DNA from 4 places in the Nonomuraea sp. NPDC049419 genome. Region 2 is predicted to be linked to each of the others. Evidence: riboswitches for the same ligand, from Rfam matches in the RefSeq annotation. Region 2 holds a riboswitch; each other region holds the start of a gene.
What was found. Region 2 has a riboswitch for cyclic di-AMP ahead of AB0K12_RS34580 (hypothetical protein). Riboswitches for the same ligand answer to the same signal wherever they lie in the genome.
Positions count from the first base shown of each region.

Region 1: linked by a shared signal. The riboswitch ahead of AB0K12_RS40425 (CHAP domain-containing protein) and the one ahead of AB0K12_RS34580 (hypothetical protein) in region 2 are both predicted to bind cyclic di-AMP.
Region 3: linked by a shared signal. The riboswitch ahead of AB0K12_RS13900 (C40 family peptidase) and the one ahead of AB0K12_RS34580 (hypothetical protein) in region 2 are both predicted to bind cyclic di-AMP.
Region 4: linked by a shared signal. The riboswitch ahead of AB0K12_RS30635 (GH25 family lysozyme) and the one ahead of AB0K12_RS34580 (hypothetical protein) in region 2 are both predicted to bind cyclic di-AMP.

Region 1 is NZ_JBFAQB010000022.1:17,468-21,410, forward strand. It holds gene AB0K12_RS40420 (ABC transporter ATP-binding protein) at 1-1,463, shown strand, start outside; gene AB0K12_RS40425 (CHAP domain-containing protein) at 1,530-2,228, opposite strand; cyclic di-AMP (ydaO/yuaA leader) riboswitch at 2,241-2,377, opposite strand; gene AB0K12_RS40430 (Gfo/Idh/MocA family oxidoreductase) at 2,495-3,448, opposite strand; gene AB0K12_RS40435 (aldo/keto reductase) at 3,531-3,943, opposite strand, start outside.
Region 2 is NZ_JBFAQB010000016.1:13,710-17,652, reverse strand. It holds gene AB0K12_RS34590 (site-2 protease family protein) at 1-854, shown strand, start outside; gene AB0K12_RS34585 (hypothetical protein) at 877-1,665, opposite strand; gene AB0K12_RS34580 (hypothetical protein) at 1,737-2,693, opposite strand; cyclic di-AMP (ydaO/yuaA leader) riboswitch at 2,699-2,837, opposite strand; gene galT (galactose-1-phosphate uridylyltransferase) at 2,909-3,943, opposite strand, start outside.
Region 3 is NZ_JBFAQB010000003.1:850,754-854,696, reverse strand. It holds gene AB0K12_RS13910 (M48 family metallopeptidase) at 1-1,291, opposite strand, end outside; gene AB0K12_RS13905 (hypothetical protein) at 1,303-2,112, opposite strand; gene AB0K12_RS13900 (C40 family peptidase) at 2,202-2,708, opposite strand; cyclic di-AMP (ydaO/yuaA leader) riboswitch at 2,803-2,968, opposite strand; gene AB0K12_RS13895 (NlpC/P60 family protein) at 3,719-3,943, opposite strand, start outside.
Region 4 is NZ_JBFAQB010000012.1:154,828-158,770, reverse strand. It holds gene AB0K12_RS30650 (SDR family oxidoreductase) at 1-237, opposite strand, end outside; gene AB0K12_RS30645 (HAMP domain-containing sensor histidine kinase) at 269-1,054, opposite strand; gene AB0K12_RS30640 (SDR family oxidoreductase) at 1,211-1,954, shown strand; gene AB0K12_RS30635 (GH25 family lysozyme) at 1,968-2,696, opposite strand; cyclic di-AMP (ydaO/yuaA leader) riboswitch at 2,709-2,852, opposite strand; gene mqo (malate dehydrogenase (quinone)) at 3,042-3,943, opposite strand, start outside.

The DNA of each region.
Region 1 (3,943 bases), on a different contig from region 2:
TCCTCGGGCTCACGGCGAGCCTGCCCACGATCGAGCATCTGGAGCGGCCCGCGTACCTGGACAGGCTGCGCACGCTCCGCGAGGAGAGCAGGGAGCTGTACTTCGCGGTGTGGGCGCTGGCGCTGGTGGCCGAGCAGGTCCTGCAGATCGGGCTCGGTGTGGCGCTGCTCGCCGCCGTGCATCCGCTGCTCCCGCTCCTGCTGGGCGCCACCGTGCTGCCCTCACTCCTGCTGCGCGGCCGCGCCGCCGCCCGCATCGACGCCGCCACGACCCGCACCGCCGAGACCGCCCGCCTGGAGCTGAGCCTGTCGGAGACGGCCACGTCCGCAGGGGACGCCAAGGACCTGCGGCTCGGCGGCGCGGGAGACGTCCTGGACGCGATGGCGGGACGGCACTGGGACGCGGTGTCGGCCGCGCTCGGGCGGGCGCGGCTGCGGGCGGGCCTGCTGACGTTCGCAGGCTCGGCCACGTTCCTCGCGGGATACGTCGCCGCGCTCGCCCACGCCGCCTGGCTGGCCGGCCGGGGTCAGGCGACGGCGGGTGACGTGGTGCTGGTGGCCACGGTCGGCGTGCAGTTCGTCACCCAGGCCGCCCGCCTCGCCTTCCACCTCGGCTCCGCCGCCGCGGGCCGGCACGCCGCCACCCGCCTCGCCTGGCTCCGCGCCTACGCGGCCGCCCGTCATCAGGATCGAGGCGCCGCAGCGCCGCCGCCGGTGCTGCGCAGCGGCATCACGCTGGCCGGGCTCTCCTTCACCTACCCGGGGACGTCCCGCGAGGTGCTCCACGACCTCGACCTGCACCTGCCCGCGGGGGCCACGGTCGCGCTCGTCGGCACGCACGGGTCGGGCAAGACGACGCTGGTGAAGCTGCTGTGCGGGCTGCATCGGCCGTCGCGCGGCACGATCCTGGTGGACGGCCGTCCGCTCGGCGACCTCGCGCAGGACGCGTGGCAGGCCAGGGTCGGCGCGGTCTTCCAGGATCACGCTCGCTTCGAGCTGGCGGCCGGCGAGACGGTCGGCGTGGGGGATCTGCCGAAGCTGCACGACCCCGCGGCCGTGGCGGGGGCGCTGGAACGAGCCGACGCAGGCCAGGTGGTCGCCGGGCTGCCTCAGGGGCTGGAGACAGAGCTGGGGGAGACGTTCGAGCACGGCGTACGGCTCTCCGGCGGGCAGTGGCAGCGGCTGGCCCTGGCCCGCGGGTCGATGCGGACGGAGCCGTTGCTGCTGGTGCTGGACGAGCCGACCGCCGCGCTGGACGCACCGGCCGAGAGCGCGGTCTTCGCCCGCTACGCCGAGGCGGCCAAGAGCCATCCGGGAGCCGTCACGTTGCTGATCACCCACCGCTTCCCCACAGTGCGGATGGCGGATCTGATCGTCGTGCTCGACCGAGGCCGGATCGTGCAGTGCGGCAGCCACGACCAGCTCAGCGAGACACCGGGGCCGTACGCCGACCTCCTGACATGACGAACGCGCGCCCCCGGGAAGGGGCGCGCGTTCCGCTGTCACGAAGAGAGACGCGACGGGGGAGGGTCAGCCGGCGTACTCGGGGTAGCCGTAGCCGACGACCTGCGACTTCGGCCGGACCCGCTCTTCGACCTTGCCGTTGCCGGTGTTGCCCTCGATGGTGGAGATGGTGCCGTCGTGGTTGTCCTTGACGACGAAGCCCACATGCTGGATGTCGCTCAGGGACTTGCCGCCCTTCCAGGAGAAGAACACCACGGCACCCGGCTTGGCCTCGTGGCCGAAGCGCTTGTTGGCGGCGAACCACTTGGCGTGGGCGACGGTCCAGGCGTCCCAGCCGACCTGCGGGCGGGCGCCGGTGTGCTCACCGACCCAGGAGACGAACATCGAGCACCAGGCGGCGTTCAGGTAAGCAGCGCGGCTGCCGCCGTCACGGGCGACGGTCTCGGCGGCACGCTGGGAGTTGGCGTACCACTGCTGGAACTTGGTCCCGCCGCCGCTGGCGTTCTCGGAGACGCCCACCTGCGCTCTGGCGACGGCCAGGACCTGGTCGGCGGTGGCGGTGATCTTGGTTTCGTCACGCTCGCTCGCCTTGTGGGCGGCGAGCGCGGTGGCCGGGTGCTTCGCGGCGGTGGCCGCGGCGACGGCGGTGGAGGTGTCGGCGTGGGCCGCGGCGGGGACGCCGAAGGCCGAGGCCAGGACGCCGGCGCCGAGGACGGCGCGGGCGATGGTGCTCTTCGAGACAGCGGTAAGACGATGCTTGGCCATCGAGGGGGTTACTCCTTGCTTCCATGCCGCTTACCGGGTTAGCTGACGGGTTCGGGCGTGGAAGCTGCCCTACGGCACCGAAGTGCCGATTCACCCCAAAGGACATGGGTCCCCGGTTCCGCACGTGGCGGATTCAGCGGTCACAGGACGATCCTGTGATGTGTCGTGCGATGGTCTGACATAGCCGGACAAACCGGACGTATGCCTCAAGATGCCCCATAAGGTAATACATGAGGCAAGAGGATTACAAATCCATAAAAGTAAAGTCAGCCGAGCTGACTGCGCGCCTTGGCCAGAAGCCCCATCATGGCAAGGGATTCGTCAAGCGGCATGATCGAGGATTCGGTCCTGCCTTCGGCCGTGGCGGCGCGGACTTCGCGGAGCTCTCCGGCGTAACCGTTGTCGGCCGGGTCGAGCACGTGCTCTTCCGGCTCCATCGCCGGCCCGGAGAGGACGATCCGCTGCGGTGCCCAGAACGGCGCCTGGATGTCCGCCCGCATCTGAGTACCTACAACACTGGCCCCGTTCGGGTAATTCCCGAGCAATGAGGTGGCCACGAGAGCGTGCCGCCCGCCGGGGTAACGCAAGACGCCGGCCGCCTCCGCGTCAACGCCGTTCGGGGCCAGGGAGCCGGTGATGTGCAGGTCGGTGGGCATGCCCAGGATGAGCTGGGCCAGCCCGAACGGGTAGATCCCGAGGTCCAGCAGCGCCCCGCCGCCCAGCTCTGGCGCCCACAGGCGGTGCGCCGGGTCGTACGGATGGGCGAAGCCGAAGCTCGCCTGCACCGACCGGATCTCCCCGAAGCGGGGATCCTCCTTGATGCGCCTGATGAGCGGGTTGAACCGCATCCACATGGCCTCCATCAGGAAGACCCCGGCCTCGCGGGCCAGCCGCACCATCTTCTCGGCGTCGTCCACGGTCGCGGCCAGCGGCTTCTCGCACAGCACCGCCTTGCCCGCCGCGATGGCGGCCTCGGCGACCTGAAGGTGCTGGGCGTGCGGGGTGGCCACGTAGATCGCGTCCACCGCCGGGTCGGCGCACAGCTCCTCGTAGGACCCGTACGCCGACTCGGCGCCCAAAGCCGACGCCAGGGCCTGCGCCCTGGCCGGGTTCCTGCTTCCTACGGCGGCCACCCGCATGCCCGGCTCCGCCACGATCGCCGCACCCACGGTACGGGCGATGCCGCCGGTGGCGGCTATTCCCCAAGTGAAATCTCGCACGCCGGCGATCGTATACGGAAGGCAAATATGGGCTTATGTCGGTGGTGCCGGAAATATCAGGAATGTCGTTTTGTCACATCCGTCACTCGAACGAGTCGGGGTCGGGCCCGAGCCGCTGCCCCCGGCTGAGCGCCCCGATGGCCGCGAGGTCCTCGGCGTCGAGGATGAAGTCGAAGACGTCGATGTTCTCGGCGATCCGCGCCGGCGTCACCGACTTCGGGATCACCACGTTCCCGAGCTGCAGGTGCCAGCGCAGCACGATCTGCGCCGGCGTCTTGCAGTGCTTGTCGGCCAGCACCCGCAGCGCCGGGTCGTCGAGCAGCCCCCTGCCCTGCCCCAGCGGGCTCCACGCCTCGGTGAGGATGCCGTTGGCCTCGTGGAACTCGCGCATCTGCCGCTGCTGGAAATAGGGGTGGAGCTCGATCTGGTTGATGGCGGGGACGAGGTCGGCCTCGTCCATGAGCCTGGTGAGCGTCTGGACGGTGAAGTTGGAGA
Region 2 (3,943 bases):
TCGGCATCGGCCTGCCCACCTGGGCCCCGATCGTGTCGCCCGACACCAACACGTGCGTGATCCCGATCTCCGAGCAGCGCGCGCAGTGCACGCCCGCCGACAAGCCGACCCCGGCCGCCCAGGCCGGGATGAAGCCGGGCGACGAGATCGTCGCCTTCGACGGCAAGAAGATCACCTCGTGGGACGACGCCACCAAGCTCATCCGCTCCCACGGCCCCGGCCCGGCCAAGGTCGGCATCGTCCGCGACGGCAAGCCGATGACGCTCGACGTCACGCTCATCGCCCAAGACCGGCCCAACCTCGACGACCCGACGAAGATCGACAGGAACGTCGGCTTCCTCGGCGTGCTGCCCACCGAGGTCATGCAGAAGCAGAGCATCGGCCAGGTGGTCGGCTACATGGGCGACCTGTCGGTCAGGGTCGCGAGCTCCCTGCTCAACCTGCCCAACAAGATGGTCGGCGTCTGGCACGCCGCCTTCTCCGGCGAGGAGCGCGACCCCGAGGGCCCGGTCGGCGTGGTCGGCGCGGGCCGCATGGGCGGGGAGATCCTCGCCTCCGACCTGTCGACCGAGAAGAAGATCGCCATCTTCGTCAACCTGCTGGCCGGCTTCAACCTGGCGATCGGCATGTTCAACCTGCTGCCGCTGCTGCCGCTCGACGGCGGCCACATCGCGGGCGGCCTGTGGGAGGGCATCAAGCGGGCCTACGCCAGGATCATGCGCAGGCCGGAGCCCGCCTATGTGGACATCGCGAAGGTGCTGCCGGTGACGTACGCGGTGGCGATCGTCATGATCATCATGGCCGGCCTGCTCGTCTACGCCGACCTGGTCAACCCGCTCACGCTGACGAACTGACGTCCTGCCGGTCCGCTGGGCGTCACCAGCTCAGCACCCGCAGCCGCGCCCGCTCCCTGGCAGGTCGCGCCGGCACGCGCAGCTCGGGCACGGCGTCGCGCAGCACCGAGATCCCGAGCGGCACGAGCACCAGGCACAGGGCGGCGCCCGACAGGACGCCGTCGACCAGCTCGCTCCTCTTCAGCACGCCGGTCCACAGCCACCCGGAGAACACGAACAACGCGAGGCGCCCGGTGCCGAACACGCCCGAACGGAAGGCGGCCGCGCCGAGGACCAGTGTCCCGAGGTAGAGGCCGAAGGCCGCTGAAACCGGCACCCGCCAGGGCCCGTAGGAGATGTCCGCGTACAGGTCCATGACGATCTCGGTCGTCCGCTCCAGCCCGAGCGTCCCGATGAGCCGCAGGGCCGTCTCGTCCACCCCGGCCCAGTACAGGCGCGAGAACAAGCCCACGACCAGCAGCGCGCCCCCCAGGAGGGCCGCCCGGGGCGAGCGCGTCGCGACCACCCTGGCCAGTGTGGCGAAGGCCAGGCACAGCACGATGGCGCCTGCCGTGTAGAGGGCGTACCCGGCCGTGGCGAGCCCGGGGCTCACGACGTACGCGGCCAGCTGCTCGGGCGCGGCGAACGGCTGCGTGGCGAAGGACGCCCGCTGCTCCGGGGTGAAGTCCGCCGCGCTCCACGCCAGATGGCGCAGCGCCAGCCCGGCGAACCACAGGAGCGGCCCGAGCACCAGGGCGCCGCCGCCGAGGAGCCGCCCGGGGAACCAGGCGTTGGGGTGGACCGATGGGGGAGTGAGGGTGATCGATGACATGGCGCTCACCCTGGCGTACGGGAGAAGACCGCCGCACCTGCCGTTCGTCAGGTGCGGGATGCCTCTTTCGTTCAGTTCATCGAGATGTGCACGTGGTCGTAGTGGTTCTCGGTGATGCTGCCGCGGTCGGACATCGTGCGCCAGCCGCTGCCGGAGTTGATGCGCTGCTTCCAGATCACGTACTTCACGCCGAGCTTGTCCTTGTTCTGCAGCGCCCACTCCGCGAGGCGGTCGCCGAGCGCGTTGTTGGCGGCCGTGGGCATGCTGCCGCCGGTGCTCATCATGAAGTCGCAGGCCCGGCCGAGCGGGTGCTCGCCGCTGGAGCCCCCGCGGAAGCAGCCGACCGTGAACGGCAGCGCGAAGTTCTTCTCCACCTGGGCCTTCATCAGCCGCGTACGCGGGGTGATGTTGTCGGTGCCGCCGGGCAGCTCGGGCGCCCAGGTGCCGTTGGACGTGCGGCCCGTGGCGACCGGCACCAGGTCCTGCAGCTTCTTCTCGATGTCCTTGATGACGTCCTCGGCCTCTCGGCGCTGGCCGGCGACCGTGGCGGCGTCCGACTTGATCTTGGCCGTCAGCGCGGCGGCCTCCTCGCTGGCCTTCTTGCGCTCGTCGCGGGCCTTGGCCACGCTCTGCACGACGGCCTGCTGCTCGGCGGTGAGCTGTTCGAGCAGGGCCGCGCTGCCGCCGTTGCTGGGCAGCATGAAGCCGGGCAGCGACGGGTCGATGTTCTGGTAGCGCAGGCGGGCGATCTCGGCGACCCGCTGCTCGGCCGCGGCCAGCGTCTGCTCGGCGGCGGCCAGCTTGGCCTGCGCGTTCTTGGCGGACTCCTGCGCCTCGGCCAGCTCGACCCGCTTGAGGTTGTACTTCTCGATGAGCTTGTCGACCTTGTTGTTGAGCTGCTTGAGCTGGGCGCGGAGCTCGGACTCGGTCGGTTTGGGCGCGGCCGTCGCGACGTTCGCCGGGAGGATGGCGAGGGCGGCGGCGGTGACGAGACCGATGGCAAGTTTCGCGGGGGACGAAGCCGCCACGTAAGAGTTCCTCTCCCTCTGCCGGCCGGGTTAGCTGACGGGTTCGGGCATGGAGCTCCCTACCGCTGTCGCGGATTCACCCCAAGGTGCGGATTGGGTCCCCGGCTCCCGGGCGACGCGCCCGGGATTAGGCGGGCGGTCGGCCGGGTTACGGCCGCCGCATATGGGGATATTAGTGGTAGATCACGAGTCATGCGACCTTAAGTAGAAATCTATTAGTGATCTATCTGTGATCGGAGCATGCGCGCCGCTTCCTCCGGGCGTACGTCGTTGACGAACGCCCCCATCGCCGACTCCGAGCCGGCCAGGTACTTGAGCTTGTTCGGCGCCCGCCTGATGCTGAACAGCTCCAGGTGCAGGTACGCCAGCTCCCTCCCCGTACGCACCGGCGCCTGGTGCCAGGCCGAGATGTACGGCATCACGACCCCGAACAGCCCGTCGAACGCCCGCAGCACCGAGGTGTAGAGCGGCGCGAACGCGGCACGCTCCGCCTCCGTCAGCGCCGCCAGGTCGGGCACCTGCCGGTGCGGATAAACGTGCACCTCGAACGGCCAGCGCGCCGCGGCGGGCACGAAGGCCGTCCACAGCTCGTTCGTGGCCACCACCCGCGTGCCCGCGGCTCGCTCGGCGGCCAGCACGTCGGCGAACAGGTTGCCCTTGTACCGCTGCGCCGCACCGAGCTGCAGCTTCGTCCTGGGCGTGACGTACGGGTAGGCGTAGATCTGGCCGTGCGGGTGGGCGATGGTGATGCCGATCTCCTCGCCCCGGTTCTCGAAGCAGAAGACCTGCTCGACGCCCTCAATGGCGGACAGCTCGGCCGTGCGGTCGGCCCACGCCTCCATGACCAGCTCCACCTGGTCGTCGGAGAGCCTGGAGAAGGAGGAGTCGTGGTCGGAGGTGAAGCACACCACCTCACACCGCCCCACTCCCGGCCGGACCTCACTCAGCCCGCCCACATCCTCATAAGTCCCCAAATTTCCGGAGAAAGAGGGGAAGCGGTTCTCGAACACGACCACGTCGTAGTCGTACGACGGGATCTCCGTCGACCGCTCGTCGGTCGACGGGCACAACGGGCACTCGGCCGTGCCGCCCGTGGGCAGGAACGTCCGCGTCTGCCGATGCCCCGCGATCGCGATCCACTCCTCGGTCAGCGGGTCGTAGCGCAGCTCGGAGGCCGGCGGCCGGGGCTCGAGCGGCCGGCGGTCGATCGCGCTCCTGTCGGCGTCGTCGCGCCGGTCGAAGTAGATCAG
Region 3 (3,943 bases), on a different contig from region 2:
CCTTCGTCCGCCGCCGCAGCGGGTCGAACACCAGGTAGAGCAGGATCGCGCCGAACGCCGAGCCGAGCGCGCCGATGAGCGTGCCGTGCAGGACGTCGTCGTACTTGGCGTGGCCCAGCTCGTGCGCCACGACCAGCTCCACCTCGCGCTGCGGGGCCTTGAGCAGCGTGTCGTAGACGACGATGCGGCGGGTCGCGCCGAAGCCCGACACGTACGCGTTGAGCGCCGTCGTCCTGCGTGAGGCGTCGGCCACCAGCACGTCCTCCACCGGCACGCCGTCGCGCGCGGCCAGGTCGAGCAGGTTCGTCCGCAGCGCGCCCTGCCGCATCGGGGTGAACTCGTTGAACAGCGGCTCGAACACCACCGGGTAGACGAACGAGGCCGCCACCGTGAACGCGAACGCCCCCAGCGCCGCCGGGATCCACCAGCGCCGCACGTGGCGGGCCAGCGCGACCAGGACCAGCAGCATGAGGCTGAGCAGGACCGTCTCCACGCCCAGGCTCTTCAGCCGGTCCGCCGTCCAGCCCGCCCAGTCCTGGGTGGACAGGCCGTACTCGCGCATGATCGTCTCGAACCACATGCCGAGCGGCCACCTGAGCGCCTCGACGATCGCGGTGATCACCACGGTGCCGATGATCACCCGCAGCCACCACGGGCCCTTCAGCACGCCCAGCACCTTCGCCCCGAACGGGGTCGCCACCAGCAGGCCGGCGAAGATGAGGGTGAGCGCGAGCGAGAGGTAGCTCGGCAGGCTCGTCGCCGCGTCGAACGCCTCTCCCCTGGCGATCTGGGCGGCGGCGAAGTCGCGGGCCGGGTCGGGCGGGCCGCCCGTCAGGACGTGCCACGGTGTGGTGAACGCGGCCACGGCGATGATCACGATGCCCAGCAGCGCCAGCGCCACGCCCGCCTGACGGCGCAGCGCCGGCGTGGTCACCCCCCGCTCGTCCATCCCCGCACCCTTCCCCCCGCCTCCGGCGCCCGCGCCGTCCGGCCCGCCGCTCCGGCCCTTTCCGCGCTCCTCGCCGCCGTTCCCGGCGGCCCCGCCGTCCGGCCCGCCGCTCCGGCCCTTTCCGCGCTCCTCGCCGCCGTTCCCGGCGGCCGCTCCGCTGTCCGGCCCGCCGCCGCGGGCCTTCCCCTCGTTCGGCCCGCTGCTCGCCGGATCACTAGCGGCGGGTTCCGTGGCCGGTGAGCTTGGGGCGCCCACCGCTGTCAGGGCGCCCTCCGCATCCCGGGTCTCTTCCTCCGGGGCGTGGTTCGTCTCCCGGTCGTCCGGGTCTTGTCGTTCGCTCATCTGCCTCCCCTTCACACGAGCTGATCCCGCACGTACGCGCGCCACCGCGCGGTCAGCGTCGCGACGGAGAGCCCGAGCGCGGCGAGTGCCCGATCGGCCCCGTCCACGCGGGCCGCACGGTAGAGCCTCACCAGGGTCCCCTCACCGAACCGGTCAGCGAGGAAGCGACACGCCAGCCACGCCTCCTGGTACGCCCGCGCGAGCCCGGCCGGGTCACCCCCGTCCGCCGCGAAAGCCGCAGGTCCGGGCAGAACGGTCGGGAGGCGCCCGGCGCGCACCTCGGCGGCGAGCTCGGCGGCGGCCGTCGCCACGGGCAGTCCGGCGTCGCGGTAGGCGACGTAGTCGGCGAAGCCCTCGTACAGCCAGACGGGCAGGCCGTCGGTGCCGGCGACGACGTGCGTGAGCTCGTGGGCGAGGACGACGTCCCTGCCGACGGGGTTGAGGGTGGCGAACGCCTCGGGGACGACGATCACCCGCGTGCCGTCGGCCACCGCCGCGAGCCCGTCCACCCCGCCCACCCGGGCCAGGCGTGCGGCCTCGCGGGCGTCGGCCGGGACGACGATCAGGGGGCGTACGGGGCGGGCGAGCACCGCCGACACCCGCCGGCCCGCCGTGTCGGCCCTGCGCGCCAGCTCGTCGAGCCCCGCGGCGTCGTGGCCCACGACCGTGGACCACCGGCCGCGGCGTACGACGTGGGGCCCCGGCCACAGGTCGCGCGCCCGCGCAGGCAGGACGGGCGCGTCAGGCAGCGGAGCGGCGGCCGAGACGGCGAGGAGCACCAGGCCGGTCACCGCGACTCGTCGGCTCACCTGCTCGGACACAGTGCCCGATCGTATGCGCTGCCCTGCGGGTCAGGGCTCGGGAACGCGAGAGCCCCGTCCGGATCGGGGAGGATCCGGACGGGGCTTCTTCACACGCCGGGACGGACGGCGCCGACGAAGGACGACCTTCGCCATCCGCTCAGCTTGTCGATGCGTACCCGTTCACCTGTCCGCGGTGAATGGATCATCTTGCCCTTGCCGACGTACATGCCCACATGGCCGAGCCCGTTGAAGAACATCAGGTCGCCTGGCTTGAGATTGCGCCAGGAGACCTTCTTCCTCGTGCGGGCGAACTGGCTGTTCGTCACGCGCGGGAGTTTGACGCCGGCCTTCTTCCAGGCGAACTGGACGAGGCCTGAGCAGTCGAACGAACCAGGTCCTGTGCCCCCGTAACGGTACGGGTCACCGATCTGCTTCTTGGCCACGGCGACGGCCTTGCCGGCCCTCGCCTTCTGCCGGGCGGCTTTGGCGGCCTTCTTACGGGCCTTCGCCGACGCCGTGGTGCGGGCGGTGGTCGCCGCCTTCACCGTCGCGCCGGCCGCCGCACTGGTCTCGCGGGTCGTCGCCGCCTGGGCCGCCGGGGCATGGAGGACCATACCTCCGGCCGTCACGGTCATCGTGAGTGCTACGCCACTCAGGGCAAGGCGGGACAGGCGGGGGTTCTGCAGGGAGTTAGACAGGATTTCTCCTTGTGTCTTCCACGAACGCCTACCGGGTTAGCTGACGGATTCGGGCGTGGAAGTCGCCCTACGGCGCGATGGGCGCGCCGATTCACCCCTGATCCCTTGGGGAACGTGGGATCGCTGGGTCCCCGGCTCCGTGCCTCCTGGCTGCACGGATTCGGCAGGTCGGCACCCCGATCAGAAGTGCGATGGGGATATCAGGGCCGACCGGCGGATTTTGATCTGTCTCACATCGGGAGGGACCGATGCCGGTTCGCGGCGACATGGCTTGTTCACCGCGACGACGCCAGAAGCTACGCCGAAGGGTCAAGGATCGGCAAAGCGTGAATGCCCCTGTAAAGATCAGATAGCGGGATTTGTCAGACTTGAAACCCCTGCTGGAACCCCAGGCCTTGTGACCAAAATGTGACCTCACTCACACTTGCTTTCGCCGGCTTCTGTCAGGTCCCAGCAGTCACATGAGTCACACCGGTCACAAACGCGAACACTCTTCTCCCCCCGCCGGCCTGCCGGACACGAGGGACGCCGTTCCGAAAAAATCCGCCCTTTGTACGACTTGCCCTAGTAGTGACCGATCAAGAGGTCATACCCGTCGCAGCCAGGTGGATCAAGGAACTTGGAAACTATGGATCTTCGTAGATGAGCTGCGACACGGATCACAGCCGAGCGGCCTCCGCGTGCGCAGAGTGCTGATGCTGAACGCGACTGCGATGAGGGGCGTGCCAAGCGCGAGCGTCAGGAGCCGGCGCCAGGCCGGAACCCCCGCGGTCACGTAGTAACCCCCGGCGGCCGAACCGCCGGGGCTTACCCGGCCGGACAAAAACCTTAGCGGCCGGGCTTGAGCGGCCGGATCGCCCGGGAGCCGGGAGCCCGGAGCTGCGAGCTGGGAGCCCGGAGCCCGGAGCCCGGAGCCGGATGTCGGGTTACGGGCGGATGGCGCCGACGAGGTTGCGGCCGTAGGCGGAGAGTTTGACGACCTTGACGACGTCGCCGGTCTGCGGCGCGTGGACGATCTGCCCGTTACCCGCATAAATGCTGACGTGTCCGAGGCCCTCGGAGAAGATGAGGTCGCCGGGCTGCAGGGCGTCCAGGGAGACCCGCCGGCTCTGGCCCCAGGCCCACTGCTGCCACGTCGTCCGGGGCAGCGA
Region 4 (3,943 bases), on a different contig from region 2:
CCAGCGGTCCGTCGCGGCCTTCACCACGGCCTGCGGGGCGCCGTCCGCGGTGATGTCGGCGGAATGGACGGCGATGCCGGGGTGGTGGGTGGCGGTCTCCTCCAGAGGGGCTGGGCGGCGGCCCACGGCGAGTACGTGCGCGCCCGCCTGGGCCAGGGCGATCGCGGTGGCCCGGCCGATGCCGGAGCCGGCGCCGGTGACGATCGCGACGGTGTTCTCGAGATGACGACTGGTCACGTGCTGAACTTCCTTGTCCTGTTCGGTGCGGTCAGGTGCTGGGGTGGGTTCGTGGGCCTGCGCGGAGGGGGAGGCGCAGCGTGATGCGGGCGCCGTGGGTCTCGACGTGCAGGCTGCCGTGGTGGGCGGTGGTGATGGCGCGGGCGATGGCCTGGCAGAGGCCGGTGCCTCCCTGGTCGCCGGCCGGCTCGTCGCTCGTTTCCGAGGGGTTGTCGCTGGTCAGGCGGAGTTCCGCGTAGCCGGCCGTGCGGTGCAGGGTGACGGTCGCCGGGTGGCGGGTGGTGCGGAGGAGGATGGCCAGGAGACGGGTCAGGTAGGTGGATGAGGCGCGCGTGAGGACGGCGGGGTCCAGGCGGAGCCGCACGTCGCCGATACCGGCCGAGGCCGACTCCACCAGGGCGGTCAGGTTCACGTCGGTCAGTTCGCGGTCGTCGAGGCCGGCTTCGAGCCTGGACAGCAGGAGCAGGTCGGTGGTGACGTGTTCCAGCCGGTCGAGGTCGTCGCTGACGTGGTCGAGCAGGTCGGTCACGTCGATGTCGTCCGGGTGCCGCCGGGCCGCCTCCACCTGGACGCGCAGCGCGGCCAGCGGCGTACGGACCTCGTGGGAGGCGTCGGCGGTGAAGCGCCGCGCCGCCCGCGCCCGTTCGTGCAGCTCGTCGGCGCGCGGGATGAGCACGGGCATGCCCACCAGCTCGTCCCGCTCGCGCCCGCAGGCGTCGAGGCACGGCTGGTTGGCCGCCATGATCGTCATGTCCCCTGCCATGACCAGGCACGGGTTCGGGACGGCCGCCAGCAGCGCGGCATGGTCGTGTCTCATCAGGTTCCTCCCCAGGCGCTCAGCGAGCCTGTCACCAGCTAGGACAGCGCAGCTTCCCGGTCTGTGACCGCGAGGCGGGGACTTTGCCGAGCCGAGGGCTTAGCGGGAGGTGGCAAGGGGAGGGTGCGGTGGACTGCGGCGAGGGGGAGGCGTGCCATGAAGGTCGTGGTGGTCGGCGGGACCGGCCTGATCGGATCGAAGCTGGTGACCAGGCTGTCGCGTGACGGCCACGAGGCGGTGGCGGCTTCGCCGCGCACCGGGGTGAACACGCTCACCGGCGAGGGTCTCGCCGAAGCGCTGGAGGGGGCGCAGGTGGTGGTCGACGTGTCGAACGCGCCGTCGTTCGAACCGGCCGCCGTCCTGGAGTTCTTCGAGACCTCCACCGGCAACCTGCTGGCCGCCGAGTTGGAGGCGGGAGTCGGGCACCATGTCGCGTTGTCCATCGTGGGCACCGAACGCATGCCGGACAACGGATATTTCCGGGCGAAGGTCGCGCAGGAGCAGCTGATCGAGAAGTCGGGGATCCCGTACTCGCTGGTGCACGCGACGCAGTTCTTCGAGTTCGTGAAGGGCATCGCGGACGAGGCCGCCGACGGGGGAGTGGTGCGCATCGCGCCTGTGCTGTTCCAGCCGATCGCCGGGGACGACGTGGCGGCGGCGCTGTGCGAGGTCGCGGAGGGTAGGCCGCTCAACGGCCGGCTGGAGGTGGCCGGGCCGGAGCGGGTCAGGATGGACGAGTTCGTCCGGCAGGCGCTGGCGGGGCTCGGTGACCACCGTGAGGTGGTCACCGACCCGCACGCGCGCTACTTCGGGAGCGAGCTGGGCGAGCACTCGCTCGTGCCGCTGGGGGAGGCGCGGCTCGGCGGGGCTCGCTACGGCGACTGGGCCGCCGCCGGGTAGCACGCCCGAGACGTCAGACGGACTGGCGGCCCAGGGCGCGGAGCTGGTCGGGCGTCAGAGCCGAGACGTTCTGGTCGATGGGGACGTCCGTGTACTGGTGGATCGCCCACGACTTCCAGTCGGCCGGCGGCGTGATCGCGCCCTTGGCCCGGCTGTAGTGGGCGACCCAGAGCGGGTACTGCGCCAGGCCGTGGCCGTAGGTGTCGGCGAAGTTCCAGCCGCTGTAGAAGAGCGGCTTGGTGCCGGTCTGGTTCTCCACGTACGACAGCCACGCCTTGGCCCAGGCGTTGACCTCCGCGACGGACTTGCCGTCGGTCGTCTCCAGGTCGAGGACCAGCAGGTCACCGGCCCTGGCGGGCTGGGCGTTCACCGCGGCCAGGAAGTGGTTGGCGTCGGCGATGGGGTCGTCGGCGGGGTGGCCGTAGTGGTAGGCGCCGCGCACGATGCCCTTCTCGCCGAGCTCCCGCCAGTGCCTGGCGAAGGAGGAGTCGACGAAGTCGGTCCCCTCGGTGGCCTTGATGATGCCGAACTGCGCGGAGCTGGAGCTCCAGTCGTACAGCGGCTCGTAGTGGGAGATGTCCAGGCCGTAGGTCAGGGCGGAGCTGTGCTGGGCCGCCTCGTGCGGGGCGACCTGGTCGGTGGTGGAGGCGTGTGCGGTGCCGGTGACGGCGGTGACGGCGGCGAGTACGGCTCCGCCGAGCGCCAGTCCGAGGCGCTTGCGGTTCTCGGCAAGCTTGGCCATACGGATGTTGACTCCTTGCTTCCATGCCGCCTACCGGGTTAGCTGACGGGTTCGGGACTGGAAGTGCCCTACGGACGCGGGCATGAGCGGGCGTCCGATTCACCCCGGAAAGTGGGTCCCCGGTTCCGCGGGACGCGGATTCGGCGGCCGTACGCCGGAGACGGCGTACGGTCCGGTCAAAGATGCGAGGGCACGCGCTGCGGTGGTCCCTCGACCCGCAAAAGTACATAATTCGCAAAAGTATCTGCAAGTACTCTAAAGGGACTTTCACTCCGCTGACCTGGTAAGCGGTTCGAAATCCCCGTGTAGGTCGCGGATCCGGAAATGGGTAAAGTTTTCCGGCGTTCACTCCAGACGAAGCGTCCGGGCCGTCCTGGAGAGGGTCTCCGGCGGCAGCGCGGCGCCGTACGACGGCACGAGCTCGCGCAACGCCGGCCGCCAGCCGTCCAGGCGGCCGGGGAAGGCGCGTCCGAGCACGTCCAGCATGATCGCCACGGACGCCGACGCCCCCGGCGAGGCCCCGAGCAGGGCGGCGAGCCCGCCGTGGGCCGACGTCACCACCTCGGTGCCGAACCCGGCGATCGACCCGCGCCCGTTCACCGGCTTGACCACCTGCACCCGCTGGCCCGCGGTGATCGGCTCCCAGTCCGCCGCCCGCGCCTCGGGGACGAACCGGCGCAGCGCTCGCAGCCGGTCGCCGCGCGTCTGCGCGAGCTGCCCGACCAGGTAGCGCAGCAGGGCGGGCTCGGCGCGGGCGGCGCCGAGCAGTGTCACGACGTTGCCGGGCGTGACGGATCCCGGCAGGTCGGTGAGCCTGCCGCGCTTGAGGAAGCGCGGCGAGAACGCGGCGAAGGGCCCGAACATCAGGTACGTCCGCCCGTCCACGACCCGGGTGTCGAGATGCGGCACCGACAGGGCGGGCGCACCCGGCTCGGCGTGGCTGTAGACCTTGGCGTGGTGCCCGGCCACCAGCTCGGCCCGGCCCGTCCGCAGGAACCGCCCGCTGATCGGAAACCCCCCGTACGCCCGCGTCTCCGCCACCCCGGCGCTCTGCAGCAGCGGCAGCGTGCCCCCGCCCGCCCCCAGGAACACGAACGACCCGCGCACCCCGTAGTCGCGGGCACCCGCCAGGTCGCGCACCCGCAGCCGCCACGACCTGCGGTCACGGGAGAGCCCGCGCACCTCGTGCCCGGTCCGCACCTCGACGCCGGCACGTTCGAGCGCGGCGAACAGCCGCCGGGTCAGCA